4 regions of the Shewanella sp. ISTPL2 genome follow, and region 1 is predicted to be linked to each of the others. Evidence: predicted binding sites of a transcription regulator. Region 1 holds the regulator's gene; each other region holds the start of a gene.
The links. Region 1 encodes LexA, which represses DNA repair genes until DNA is damaged. Its sites were predicted from a motif close to TACTGTATNNNNATACAGTA; they were not measured.
Positions count from the first base shown of each region.

Region 2: a site for LexA is predicted at 1,997-2,016, ahead of dinB (DNA polymerase IV). Genes of this name have one in related genera too.
Region 3: a site for LexA is predicted at 1,609-1,628, ahead of recG (ATP-dependent DNA helicase RecG). Genes of this name have one in related genera too.
Region 4: a site for LexA is predicted at 1,998-2,017, ahead of dinG (ATP-dependent DNA helicase DinG). Genes of this name have one in related genera too.

Region 1 is NZ_JAAPAV010000002.1:212,435-215,631, reverse strand. It holds gene plsB (glycerol-3-phosphate 1-O-acyltransferase PlsB) at 1-620, opposite strand, end outside; gene lexA (transcriptional repressor LexA) at 781-1,401, shown strand; gene HUB64_RS22790 (cell division inhibitor SulA) at 1,398-1,910, shown strand; gene coxB (cytochrome c oxidase subunit II) at 2,314-3,197, shown strand, end outside.
Region 2 is NZ_JAAPAV010000001.1:2,313,858-2,317,054, forward strand. It holds gene HUB64_RS10220 (FAD:protein FMN transferase) at 1-393, shown strand, start outside; gene nqrM ((Na+)-NQR maturation NqrM) at 409-633, shown strand; gene bfr (bacterioferritin) at 887-1,360, shown strand; gene bfr (bacterioferritin) at 1,370-1,837, shown strand; gene dinB (DNA polymerase IV) at 2,040-3,116, shown strand; gene HUB64_RS10245 (LysR family transcriptional regulator) at 3,161-3,197, opposite strand, start outside.
Region 3 is NZ_JAAPAV010000001.1:3,756,199-3,759,395, forward strand. It holds gene HUB64_RS16465 (sensor histidine kinase) at 1-857, shown strand, start outside; gene HUB64_RS16470 (DNA-binding response regulator) at 857-1,453, shown strand; gene recG (ATP-dependent DNA helicase RecG) at 1,645-3,197, shown strand, end outside.
Region 4 is NZ_JAAPAV010000001.1:1,075,643-1,078,839, reverse strand. It holds gene HUB64_RS04835 (DNA polymerase II) at 1-1,903, opposite strand, end outside; gene dinG (ATP-dependent DNA helicase DinG) at 2,041-3,197, shown strand, end outside.

The sequences.
Region 1 (3,197 bases):
ACCTTACGTTGACGACGGAAATGCACGCGTGCAACCCGTGCTAACTTATGGGCAATCCCCATGTCGGTGCCATGTTCGTCAGCCATGTAACGCAGGGATACGGCATTCGAAAACTGCACGAAGTTATGTCGACCTAAGAACAAAATCATCAAGCACTTGCGCAGCCAAGTCGGGTTTTCCCGCTCAAATACGGCCGCCTTCATAGTGTCGTCTTCTTTCCCTGGCGTGCGACCCCAATACAAGCTCACGGGTACCAGTTGAATATCTAATTCAGGACGTTCCTTATGCACGGCTAACAAACGCATAAAGCATTCGAGGAAAGGCTCATTACCAGCACGTTCGCCAAACAGTGGCTTACGTCCTTGAAGACAGACAACCCGAGGCGCAGTCACACCATTAGCCACTAGAGGCTCATAAGGGCTTGGTAAACCTAACTTAGCCGTTATTTCGCTCAAAGCAGCGATGTCACTGAGTGATTCTGTTTTCATCACATAAACAAGGGGTCTGGAAGCATCCAGATTCAGATCGGCAAAGGGATCCTGAGGCACCACAATAGTGTGCACTAAGTGTTTTTGGATCCAACGTAATGATTTCAACCAAAGAGAGTCGTGTTTAGGCATTATTCTTATGCAATTAAGTGCGTTTACTAGCCCGATAGAATACCAGACTATGGGCAATATTCGCTAATTCTCTCCAATATAGCTAAAAAGTGGTTAATACTTGCGCTGCAAATAATACTGTATATACTAACAGTAACTGTATAGAAAAACAGGAAACACCATGAGACCTTTGACGCCACGCCAAGCTGAAATTTTAGAGCTAATTAAACGAAATATTGCCGATACAGGCATGCCACCCACTCGGGCAGAAATCGCAACCCGTTTAGGTTTTAAGAGCGCCAATGCGGCTGAAGAACACCTTAAAGCGTTGGCAAAAAAGGGCTGCATTGAGATCATGCCAGGCACATCTCGGGGCATTCGTCTGCCTGCGGAAATCGAAGATTTGACTGAAACAGGTTTACCGCTCATCGGCCAAGTGGCCGCGGGTGAACCTATCCTCGCCCAAGAACATGTTGAACAGTACTACCAAGTCGACCCAAGCATGTTCCATCCCGCCGCCGATTTTTTACTGCGAGTAAAGGGCGACAGCATGAAGAATATCGGCATTCTCGAAGGTGATTTGCTGGCAGTTCATAAAGTAGAACAAGCTAGGAATGGTCAAGTGGTTGTCGCTAGAGTCGATGACGATGTCACTGTTAAACGTTTCGAAAAAAAAGGTAATGTGGTCTATCTACATGCCGAAAATGAAGATTACTCCCCGATTAAAGTGGATTTAGGCTTCCAAAGTTTAACAATTGAAGGACTCGCCGTCGGTGTGATCCGTAATGGAGATTGGCTATGAATAAACTACTTGGCAATGCCCCCCGCCATCCGGGCTTGTGGCTCGATGAAGTCCGTGATGCCGACTATGACTGGCACCATGCGCCTATCGCCTGTATGCCAACTAAGACTCAAGGTCGCCAAGAATTAATTCATCTGAGTGCACAACTCGCTCAGTTAAGCCAACAGGGCCGTTGGTTAGTGCTCATCAACCCACCAAGTATTGGCTACAAGCAAATGCTCGCCAGTGCAGGTGTGCGTATGGATAGAGTTTTGCTGGTACATGCTAAAGATGAAGTCGAAACCCTGTGGGCGATGGAAAAAGCCCTGACAAGTGGTACGTCCAGTGCAGTCATTACTTGGACTCAATCATTAGATGCGCGGGATAATCGACGCCTACAAATCGTGGCTAAAAGTGCCCGAGCTATGGGCATAGTGCTTGAAGACGTAAACAGTCACTTACATGCAGACGTACGTATTGAGCAAGGCAATCTCTTCGGTCAGCAATCTTTTTTTAGCGCTGTACACTAAATATTCATTTAATTTTTTACCTTGAAAGCCGCCTCACCTATGAATGTGAGGCTTTTTTTTGGCAATTTTTCAGATAATTAGATAAATAAGTGATCTTGATCAATATTTAAACAGCAAGTATGGTTGGTTAAGTCGGTGATGATATATCACCTTCCGTGGTCAATGAATCGAGTATTTATCGAACTCGAAGCGCCACTAAAAATAGAGAACAGATTTATTTCAGCAGTATGTGCCAGCGTGGCTAATTACCAGCAGTAACAATACTTGATTAAAAGTAACAGCCGCCAACGCACGTTGAAGTCAAAAAAGCTTTTTTGGGAACTGAAGAGTTTGCATAGAGTTGAGACTTACTGTGTTGCTCTTCTTTGTAGTTGCTATTCGCAATTGGCAGAGGAGAAGTCTTGTGAAGCAATTGTTGTATTGTTTACTCGTGGTGCTTTTCGCACCACCGTTGACCGCCGCGGACATGCGGTTCAACATGACCCCTGGCGTGACCGAGATCAGTGGTAAGGTTTATCACTTGCACATGACCATCTTGTATATCTGCTGCGCAATAGGCCTAGTGGTCTTTGGCGTCATGATTTACGCCATGATCAACCACAGAAAATCCAAAGGCGCTGTCGCGTCCCACTTTCACGAAAGCACTAAAGTTGAAATCGCTTGGACGATTCTGCCATTTATCATTTTGATCTTAATGGCGATTCCAGCGACAAAAACTTTAATCGCAATGGAAGATCCCAGTAACGCCGATCTCACCGTAAAAGTCACGGGTTCCCAATGGAAATGGCATTACAGCTATTTCGATCAAGATATTGATTTTTATAGCATACTGACAACACCCAGAGCACAAATCGAAGGCACCGAAACCAAGGGTGAAAACTATCTATTGGAAGTCGATAAACCGCTCGTTCTACCGATAAACCGCAAAATCCGCTTTCTGATGACTTCAGAGGATGTCATCCATTCTTGGTGGGTGCCCGCCTTTGCCATTAAGAAAGATGCCAATCCAGGATTTATCAATGAGGCCTGGACTCGCATCGACAAACCCGGCATTTACCGTGGTCAATGCGCCGAGCTCTGCGGTAAAGACCATGGTTTTATGCCTATCGTAGTACAAGCGTTACCCGAAGCCGAGTTTGAGGCTTGGGTCACAGAGCAGAAACAAGCCGCAGGTGCTGCGGCTGAAGCCGCTCAAGCCGCTTTATCACAAACCCTAAGTAAAGAAGAGTTGATGACTCAAGGTGAACAAGTTTACCTCGGGCACTGCGCAGCCTGCCACCAGCCCAA
Region 2 (3,197 bases), on a different contig from region 1:
GGTGCCAAAGGTGATGGAAGCTCTTGGCGTGTTGCTATAGAGCAACCGACCAATGATGGCTCTGAAGCCGTACAGCAGGTTATTGCACCTGGTACTATGGCGATGGCGACTTCTGGTGACTATCGTAATTATTATGAAGAAGACGGCCAACGTTTTACGCATATAATCGATCCGCGTACTGGTTTGCCGATAAATCATAAGTTAGCATCCGTGACGGTATTGCATCAAAATTGTATGACGGCCGACGGTTTTGCGACGGCCATGATGGTTTTGGGCACAGAAGCATCATTGGAGCTTGCCAAGAAGGAACACTTGGCGATAATGCTAATCGAAAAGCAAGGCGACGGATTTAAGGTCTATTACAGCGACGCCTTCAAGCCTTTCCTTATTTAGTTTTTGGAGTAAACCATGACCTCTTTTATTGCGGCATTTGTGATCTTGTTAGTCTTCTTTTTGCTCATGTCGATTGGTTATCTCATCAAGCGCAAAGCCGTTGAAGGAAGTTGTGGCGGTTTAGGTGTTCTAGGGATTGAGAAAGCGTGTGATTGTGATGACCCTTGTGACAAACGTAAACGTCGTATGGCCGCTGAAGAAGCGCGTCGTGAAAAGTTAACGAAAGACCGCATTATCTAAATAGTCTTGATTCGATCATAGCCTCCGATTTAGGGGGCTATTTTTTTGCCTCGTATTTTCTTACACGGGTTAATCATTTGAGATTTATCCTTGGGATTAGAGTGGGATAGCAAGTTAATCTAAGCAGGAATGAGAATGCTTTTCATCATTAAGTGAGTGAAATATAAAGATAATTTGAGTTGGTCGATAAATTGTACTAGGCTAGAAGCTTGATTTAGATCAATCTTTTCACGCTTACCAAGGATAGTAACTTATGAAAGGTCATCCTAAAGTGGTTGGGCAACTGAATCGGGTGCTTACCTGTGAGTTGACCGCCATCAATCAATATTTCCTCCATGCCCGCATGTTTAAACATTGGGGCTTAGAGAAGTTAAACCACGTCGAATACAAAAAATCCATCCAAGATATGAAGCACGCCGATAAGCTCATCGAGCGAGTGCTGTTTTTGGAAGGTCTGCCTAATCTGCAACAACTCGAAAAACTTCGCATTGGTGAACATAGCCAAGAGATGCTCGATTGCGATCTGGCCATGGTGCAAGAGCAGCTTACATTGCTGCGTGATGCGATCAGCTTGTGTGAAGCTGAACAGGACTATGTGAGCCGCGATCTGCTGGAAGATATTCTCGAAGACGAAGAAGAGCACTTAGATTGGCTTGAGTCGCAGCAAGAGCTCATTACGCTAACCGGTATTCAAAATTATCTACTATCGCAAATTAGCGACCAATAGGAGCAAGATATGAAAGGCGATAAAGACGTCATCGATGCGTTAAATCGACTCCTAACGGGAGAACTCTCGGCAATGGATCAGTATTTTGTCCATGCCCATATGTATGAAGATTGGGGCCTGAATGAACTCTATGAGCGTATCGCCCATGAGTCAGATGATGAGAAAGCCCATGCAGCCAAATTAGTGCAGCGCATTTTATTCCTCGAAGGTACACCCAATGTTGCCGCCCGTGAGGCATTGAACATAGGTAAAGATGTAGAAGAGATGCTACGTAATGATCTTGCCTATGAATACAAGGTCGCGGACGATTTGCGCAAAGTGATTGCACTGTGTGAGCAGAAGCAAGATTACCAGACCCGCGAAATCCTCGAAGTATTACTCGACGATACAGAGTCTGACCATATGTATTGGCTCGAAAAACAACTTGGGCTTATTGACCGTGTTGGATTGCAAAACTACCTGCAAACTAAGATGTGAGCCTTAGATTGTTAGGTTGAGTAAATACCTAGGCCACTGAGTGTAATGGCCTAGGAAACTCAGTTATTAAGCATGTCTGTTGTTCCTCACACTTGTCTTGTTCTCTTTTCCAGCGCTAGGCCACATCTTATTGGCCCAAATCTATCAGGAATACTTGATTACTGTTTTTATATACAGTATTTTGGCATTGGAGGAATTCAACGTGCGAAAAATTATTCATATCGATATGGACTGCTATTTTGCTGCAGTGGAAATGCGCGACTTTCCTGAGTACCGTGGCAAGCCTTTAGCCGTGGGGGGGAGTAGCGACCGTCGCGGTGTTATCAGTACTTGCAGTTACGAGGCACGTAAATTCGGTGTACGTTCAGCAATGGCAACGGCTTATGCCTTTAAGTTGTGCCCTGAGCTGATTTTAGTACCAGGCCGGATGCAGGTTTACAAAGAAGTGTCGCTACAAATTCGTGAAATATTTTCTCGCTATACCCAATTAATTGAGCCGCTTTCCTTAGATGAAGCTTATTTGGATGTGAGTGAGTGCCAGCAATATAAGGGCTCAGCGACCTTGATTGCCCAAGCGATTCGTCGCGATATCTTAGCCGAAACGGGTTTAACCGCATCGGCGGGTATCGCGCCAGTAAAATTTTTAGCTAAGGTCGCCTCGGATCTGAACAAGCCAAACGGCCAATATGTCATTGCGCCAGAGACGCTTTCTGAGTTTGTTAAGACCTTATCGCTGCGTAAAATTCCCGGTGTTGGTAAAGTCACCGCAGAAAAGCTCTCTTCGCTCGGGCTCAATACCTGTGGTGATGTGCAAGCTTATTCTAAACCTGAGCTCTTAGCGCGATTCGGTAAGTTTGGTGGTGTGTTGATTGAGCGTTCCCAAGGCATAGATGAACGGGGGATTTCTGCCGACAGAGAGCGCAAATCAGTGGGGGTTGAAACCACATTAGCAAAGGATATTTATAGCTTAGAGCAGTGCCAGCAGGTGATGCCGAGTTTGATCCAAGAACTGTCGTTGCGTTTAAGTCGCAGTGCTAAGGAACGCAAAATACATAAACAGGTGGTCAAACTTAAGTTTAACGATTTCAAGCAGACTACAATTGAGCACCGGAGCGATGAAGTCTCGATTGTAATGTTCTATGAGCTACTCGCACAGGCTATGGAAAGGCAAGAAGGCCGCGGCATTCGTCTATTGGGGATTTCAGTTGGCCTTACTGATTCTACTCTTGTCGTCGCCACAAGCTTAAACGGCCAGACTCAGCTGGATTTAGCACTCTAGCCGTTTATTGAGTCGATAAGCCGCAGACTCATGCCTGCATTGGCTCAATAAGCCTCGGGTGGATTCGCCAACATAAAATCA
Region 3 (3,197 bases), on a different contig from region 1:
CGATCACCCCAATCAACCCAGGTTCTATCTCACTATTCACCTTTGCCGCTTTTTTCATTGGCTTTTTTTACCCTCTACGGACCTGTCTATTGGCGCTTGCTGCCATCATCGGCCTACTATTTGCCCTCAATGAGATTTACCACTTTAACAGTTACTACTTTCCGCTTTACGGCTCGGGATTAGTGCTCGGCGTGGGCATGTTTGGTGTCGCCGAACGCAGACGTTATCGGCATAAATTGAAAGAACAGCAAAGTGCCCAAGAAATTACCACCTTGGCCACTATGCTTGAGCGTGAACGTATCGCGCGGGATCTACACGACATTATGGGGCATAGCCTTTCTTCCATCGCCCTTAAGGCTGAGCTAGCCGAAAAGCTTATCGCAAAACAAGAATATGAACTCGCATCAACCCAATTGATTGAGCTAGGACAAATTGCGAGGGAAAGTTTAAGCCAGATCCGCCACACAGTGTCAGACTACAAACACAAGGGCCTAGAGAGTTGCGTGACGCAGCTTTGTAAATCCTTAAGGGATAAAGGCTTAAGTGTCGAGCTCAGTGGTGAGCTACCCAAGCTAGGTGCAAGCACAGAAAGCCAACTGAGTTTGATCCTCACCGAACTTATTAATAATATTCTCCGCCATAGCGGTGCAAGTGAATGCTCTATCCACTTTTCTAAGCAATCAGACCGCCTGCTGCTCGAAGTCAAAGACAATGCCGCGGCCAAACCTTTTATAGAGGGTAATGGCCTCACAGGTATACGCGAGCGTCTCGACAGTTTAGGTGGCAGCTTGAGCTATAATCTCGAACAGGGATATACCTTTACCGTCAGTTTACCTTTGCAGGGAGCAACACATTAATGAAGATTTTATTGGCGGAAGATCAAGCTATGGTGCGAGGAGCACTCGCCGCACTCCTCACGCTTGCAGGGGGTTTTAGTATCACCCAAGCGAGTGACGGCGACGAAGCTCTAAGCTTACTCAAACAGCAAAGCTTTGATCTCTTGCTAACGGATATCGAAATGCCCGGCCGCACAGGCTTAGAGTTGGCCACATGGTTAAAGGAGCAACATAGCCAAACCAAGATAGTGGTCATTACCACCTTCGGCCGTGCGGGCTATATTAAACGTGCCATCGAAGCGGGTGTGGGCGGCTTTCTGCTTAAAGATGCGCCCTCGGAAACCTTAGTCAACGCGATTCAACAAGTGATGGCAGGAAAACGAGTGATCGATCCTGAACTTGCCATGATGGCGATTGGCGATGTCGACCCACTCAACGACAAAGAACGCCGCGCTCTTCGCCTCGCTAGCGAAGGCAAATCCACCTCCGACATCGCCGAAACTCTTTTTATCGCCGAAGGGACTGTTCGCAACTACCTCTCAGAAGCCATAGCCAAACTCAATGCCAGTAATCGAATCGATGCAGCCCGCATTGCCAAGCAAAAAGGCTGGTTGTAATAACACTCACAGTTAACCACGCTTTCAGCCTAACGATATCTTATCAACAATTTTGTGGTCTTAAGGCCACAGAAGGATATTAGCTATGCTTCCAAACAAAATTTGATAACACCCTAATTCCCCTTGAGATTGCCTTACGCTTATTCTCTGTTAATATATGTATAAATTCACAGTGATTGAGTGCTAACGACTTGCAGCAATTGGATCTTGTTCCGATCACCGACCTCAAAGGCGTCGCCAAAAAGGTCGCGGAGAAACTCGCAAAGCTCGGCATCACAACAGTACAAGATCTGCTGTTTCACTTACCCCTGCGCTACGAAGATAGAACCCAAATCTATCCCATTGCCGCCCTCAGCCTAGGCGGTTATGGCACTATAGAAGCTGAAATCCAATCGACACAAATCATCCAAGGCCGCAAGCGCATGCTGGTCTGCAATGTGCGCGACGATACGGGCAGCTTAAGCCTGCGCTTCTTTAACTTTTCCGTTGCTCAGCGTAATGCCATGCAAAATGGTTTGATAATCCGCGCCTATGGTGAAGTGCGCCGTGGTAGTCATCAAGCTGAGATAGTGCATCCAGAATATAAAGTGGTGTATCCCGGTGAAGATGTTCACCTGAGCGATACCCTAACGCCGATTTATCCCACGACTGAGGGCTTAAAACAGGCGAGTTGGCTAAAGCTGACCGAGCAAGCCTTGGTATTGCTAGAAGAAGGTGGCTTAACTGAGCTGCTGCCACCACAATTGCAACCTAACAACATCAGCCTTAAACAAGCGCTACAGACGCTACATCGCCCTCCTGCGGGGATCTCTCAGTTCGATTTAGAGCTAGGTCAACACCCAGCCCAGCAACGACTCGTGCAGGAAGAATTACTCGCCCACAATCTCAGTATGTTACGCCTAAGGCAGCGCAGTAATTTAGATGCCGCTGTCACCATGCAGGCCACGGGGCAGTTGCTCAATCCCTTCCTCGCGGCTCTGCCCTTTAAGCCGACTGGCGCCCAGCAAAGAGTCGTGGCTGATATAAGCAAAGATTTAGAAAAGCCGCACCCTATGATGCGCTTAGTGCAAGGGGATGTTGGCTCAGGCAAAACCTTAGTCGCGGCGATGGCTGCGCTGCAAGCGATCGAAAACGGTTATCAAGTTGCCATGATGGCACCGACTGAGCTATTGGCCGAACAACATGCAACTAACTTTGCCGCTTGGTTTGAGCCACTCGGACTTAAAGTCGGTTGGCTGGCGGGCAAACTCAAAGGTAAGGCCAGAACCCAATCCCTTGCGGATATTGAATCCGGCGCAGCCCAAATGGTGATTGGCACCCATGCCATCTTCCAGCAGCATGTGGTCTTTAGCAAACTCGCGTTAATTATTATCGATGAGCAACACAGATTCGGCGTACACCAACGCTTAGGCCTGCGGGAAAAGGGCGTGAGCCAAGGTTTCCACCCGCATCAATTGATCATGACAGCCACACCCATTCCCCGCACGCTGGCGATGACGGCCTATGCAGATCTCGACACGTCCATTATCGATGAACTGCCGCCGGGGCGAACTCCAGTAACCACAGTGGCGATTGCTGATTCACGCCGCAACGAAGTGCTTGAACGGGTGCGTAACGCCGTCATCACAGATAAACGTCAGGCCTATTGGGTGTGTACTCTGATTGAAGAATCCGAAGTGCTCGAATGCCAAGCCGCCGAAGACACAGCCGAAGAACTGCGCCTCGCCCTGCCCGAGCTCAATAT
Region 4 (3,197 bases), on a different contig from region 1:
TTAAGGTCGGCATAAAAAACTGCTCATAGTGGCGTTCAAACTGTAACTCGAGAAAACTCTCAACTTGATGATCTTCAGCGATCTTAGCCTGCCACTTAGCATTAATTTCCCGCGCCAGAGTGTTACCTAAGGCGTTAATGTCTGAGAGATCAGGCTCGCTGCCAAGCCAGACAAAGGTCGAATCCGTATCGCCGTAAATCACTTGATAGCCCATCTCTTCTATCCATGCGCGGGTTTGTTTCATGATTTGATGGCCACGCATAGTGATCGAACTTGCTAACTTTGCATCGTGGAAAACACAACCTTGAGAACCTAAAACCCCATACAACGAGTTCATGATAATTTTTATCGCTTGGGATAAAGGCGCATTGTGCTCACTTTTGGCCTTTTCGCGCTGCTCAGATAATGTTTGGATAAGCTTAGGTAAAATGGGCTGTTGCCGACTGAAACGGCCACCGAGAAACCCCGCAACACAGTCAGACTCGGGCAATTGCAAACCTTCAATTAATCCCTTAGGGTCAATCAAAAAAGTACGAATAATGGAGGGATATAGACTTTTAAAATCGAACACTAAAATATGCTTATAAAGTCCCGGTACAGAATCCATCACATAGCCACCGGGGCTTTCGATCCCATCACTCGCAGGAGCATCGGGAGCGACGTAACCTGCTCGATGTAGATGCGGTAAATACAAATGATTAAATGCCGCCACCGAAGCCCCAACCCGCCCCAACTCTAAACCTGTTAGTTCAGCTCGCGCGAGGGCGAACTCCCATAATTGAGTATGACTAAAAATATCCCACACCAGACGGCTGTCAGTAAGATTGTAATGCGCTAATGCTTGTTTGTGGGCCTTAAACAGCTGATCAATTTCTTCAACGCGATTATCCACGTTATGAATGGCCTTGCCTTCACCTAATAATTTCCGCGAAACAAATTCCAACGAAAACCGCTCAAAATGATAGAAAGCGGCTTTAAGCCAATCGATACCATCGAGTACCACACGGCCCGGTAAAACTAAGGTTTCTGGCCGAAATTTATTATCGACTTTCCACTCAAGCTTTGCCCCGCCGCGGCCAATGGTGAGCGGAATACGATGTAATAATGCACGGCGTGACAATAGCGCGAGATCGAAACTCACCACTGACCAACCGATAATAAAGTCAGGATCAAACTCATGGAACCACGCGATTAATCGATGAATGAGTGCAGCCTCATCGGCCACCCATTCAATATATTCGGGAGAGTTTGATTCAGCCTCACCCACCATAATCACTTTTTCATAAGTCTGCTTGAGACTGTCTTGCTCTTCGTCTCGGCCACTGTATTGACCATATAGTGCAACTGAATAGAGTAAACCTTCAAAACTACATTCAAAATCCAGTGAAATACAGCGCAAATGTACAGCCGTTAAAGGGGCAATACTCTTAGCCCGCTCGGCGATAAACACGGGCAGCGAGTTAGCCTCAAGACTGTCGCTAGTCGGCGCAGAGAAATGCCCTAAAAACGCCACATCAAGTGCCACAAACCGCTCGATTAAATAACGCTGTTCAGGGCGAATGTCGGCTTCAAATAAAGGGATGTCGGCATCTTTAGCGATGCGCTGTAAGGTACGTAAACTATTGCTAGATTTAGCATAAACACCACTAACCGCGCCGCCTTTAAAGCTTTTGAGTGCTAACGGTACAAACCGCAATGCTTGACCCGGCGTTTGCAACTGCAAAGCCGTGACATCAGTTTGATGACAAAAACAAATGTGTTCAGTGCCTTGCACTTCCACCAGCACAGGGCCTTGGGCGGTAGCCAGATAATACTGCAACACTAAACTCCCATGACGATGAATCGCATGGCGTGTTAAGACTCGACCTTGTACACTAACGGCCGCGGTAGCCTCTGACTTCATCACATGGGTTCCCAAATCGCATAGCTAGTCAATTTAGATGGTTCCTCAATTTAAATGCCGCCAAATGGCAGAAAAGTTTCTTAGGCTATGCAATCACTGTTATTATGTACAGCATTAATTCGATAAAGTAGTGACGCATGTTACCTGACAATGTAAAAACCCAGATCCGCGCCATCTATAAGGATATCGCTACCGCCTTGCCTAATTTTAGGCCGCGCCGCGAACAAAACTATATGGTGGCGGAAATCTCTAAGACCCTCGCCGGCGACTATGATAAAGATAGGCGCATCATTGTGGTCGAAGCAGGCACTGGGATCGGTAAATCATTGTCTTACATCCTCGGTACCATTCCACTGGCATTAGCGAGCAAGAAAAAGGTCTGCATCGCTACCGCAACCGTCGCCTTGCAAGAACAATTACTGCATAAAGATTTACCCTTTTTTCTTGAGCAATCCGGCTTAAATTTCCGTTTTGGCTTAGTTAAAGGTCGACAACGTTATGTATGTCTATCGAAACTGGCGATGCTCATCGGTGACGACAACAGTACACAAATGGCCATGTGGCAAACTAAACCTGACAATAGCCAAGTGGCTATGATGCATGGCCTGTTAAAAGACTATAACGAAGGTCGCTGGAACGGCGAAATCGATACCTTAGCCGTGCCGCTGCCCGATCACCTGTGGCAACAAATCGCCTGCGACAAACACAGCTGTCATCGTCAAGTCGCCAGCCACAGAAATTGCCCGTTCCATAAAGCCCGCGAAGATGTTGATACCTGGGACGTGCTCATCGCCAACCACAGCTTGTTATTTGCCGATTTAGAATTAGGTGGCGGCGTGATTTTGCCCGATCCCGAAGACGTGTTTTATGTTATCGACGAGGCACATCACTTACCGATTGTGGCGAGGGATTTCTCCAGTGCGCAGGCCACGCTGAGGGGTGCCTGCGACTGGCTCGAAAAAATTGGTAAAACCTGCGCAAAGTTACAAAACCAAATAAAGAGCAACAATATCATTGCCCCCGCGCAGGCGATGCAAGATCATTTAGGCGATCTTATCGCCCAGCTCAATCAAGTGGCCCACTACTGCGATACCCAGACAAAGCACTTTGCCAATCCTGAAAACCGTCTGCGTTTTGAGCACGGCAAACTGCCGGACTCATTACTCATTCTCGCCGAAAACCTCGCTGTTACCTCTAATCTAGCCCTCAAACAGTTTAATAAAATGCTGTCACTGCTGGCCGAAGCGATTAAAGATGGCGACATTCCTAAACATCAATCCGAAGCGCTATTGGC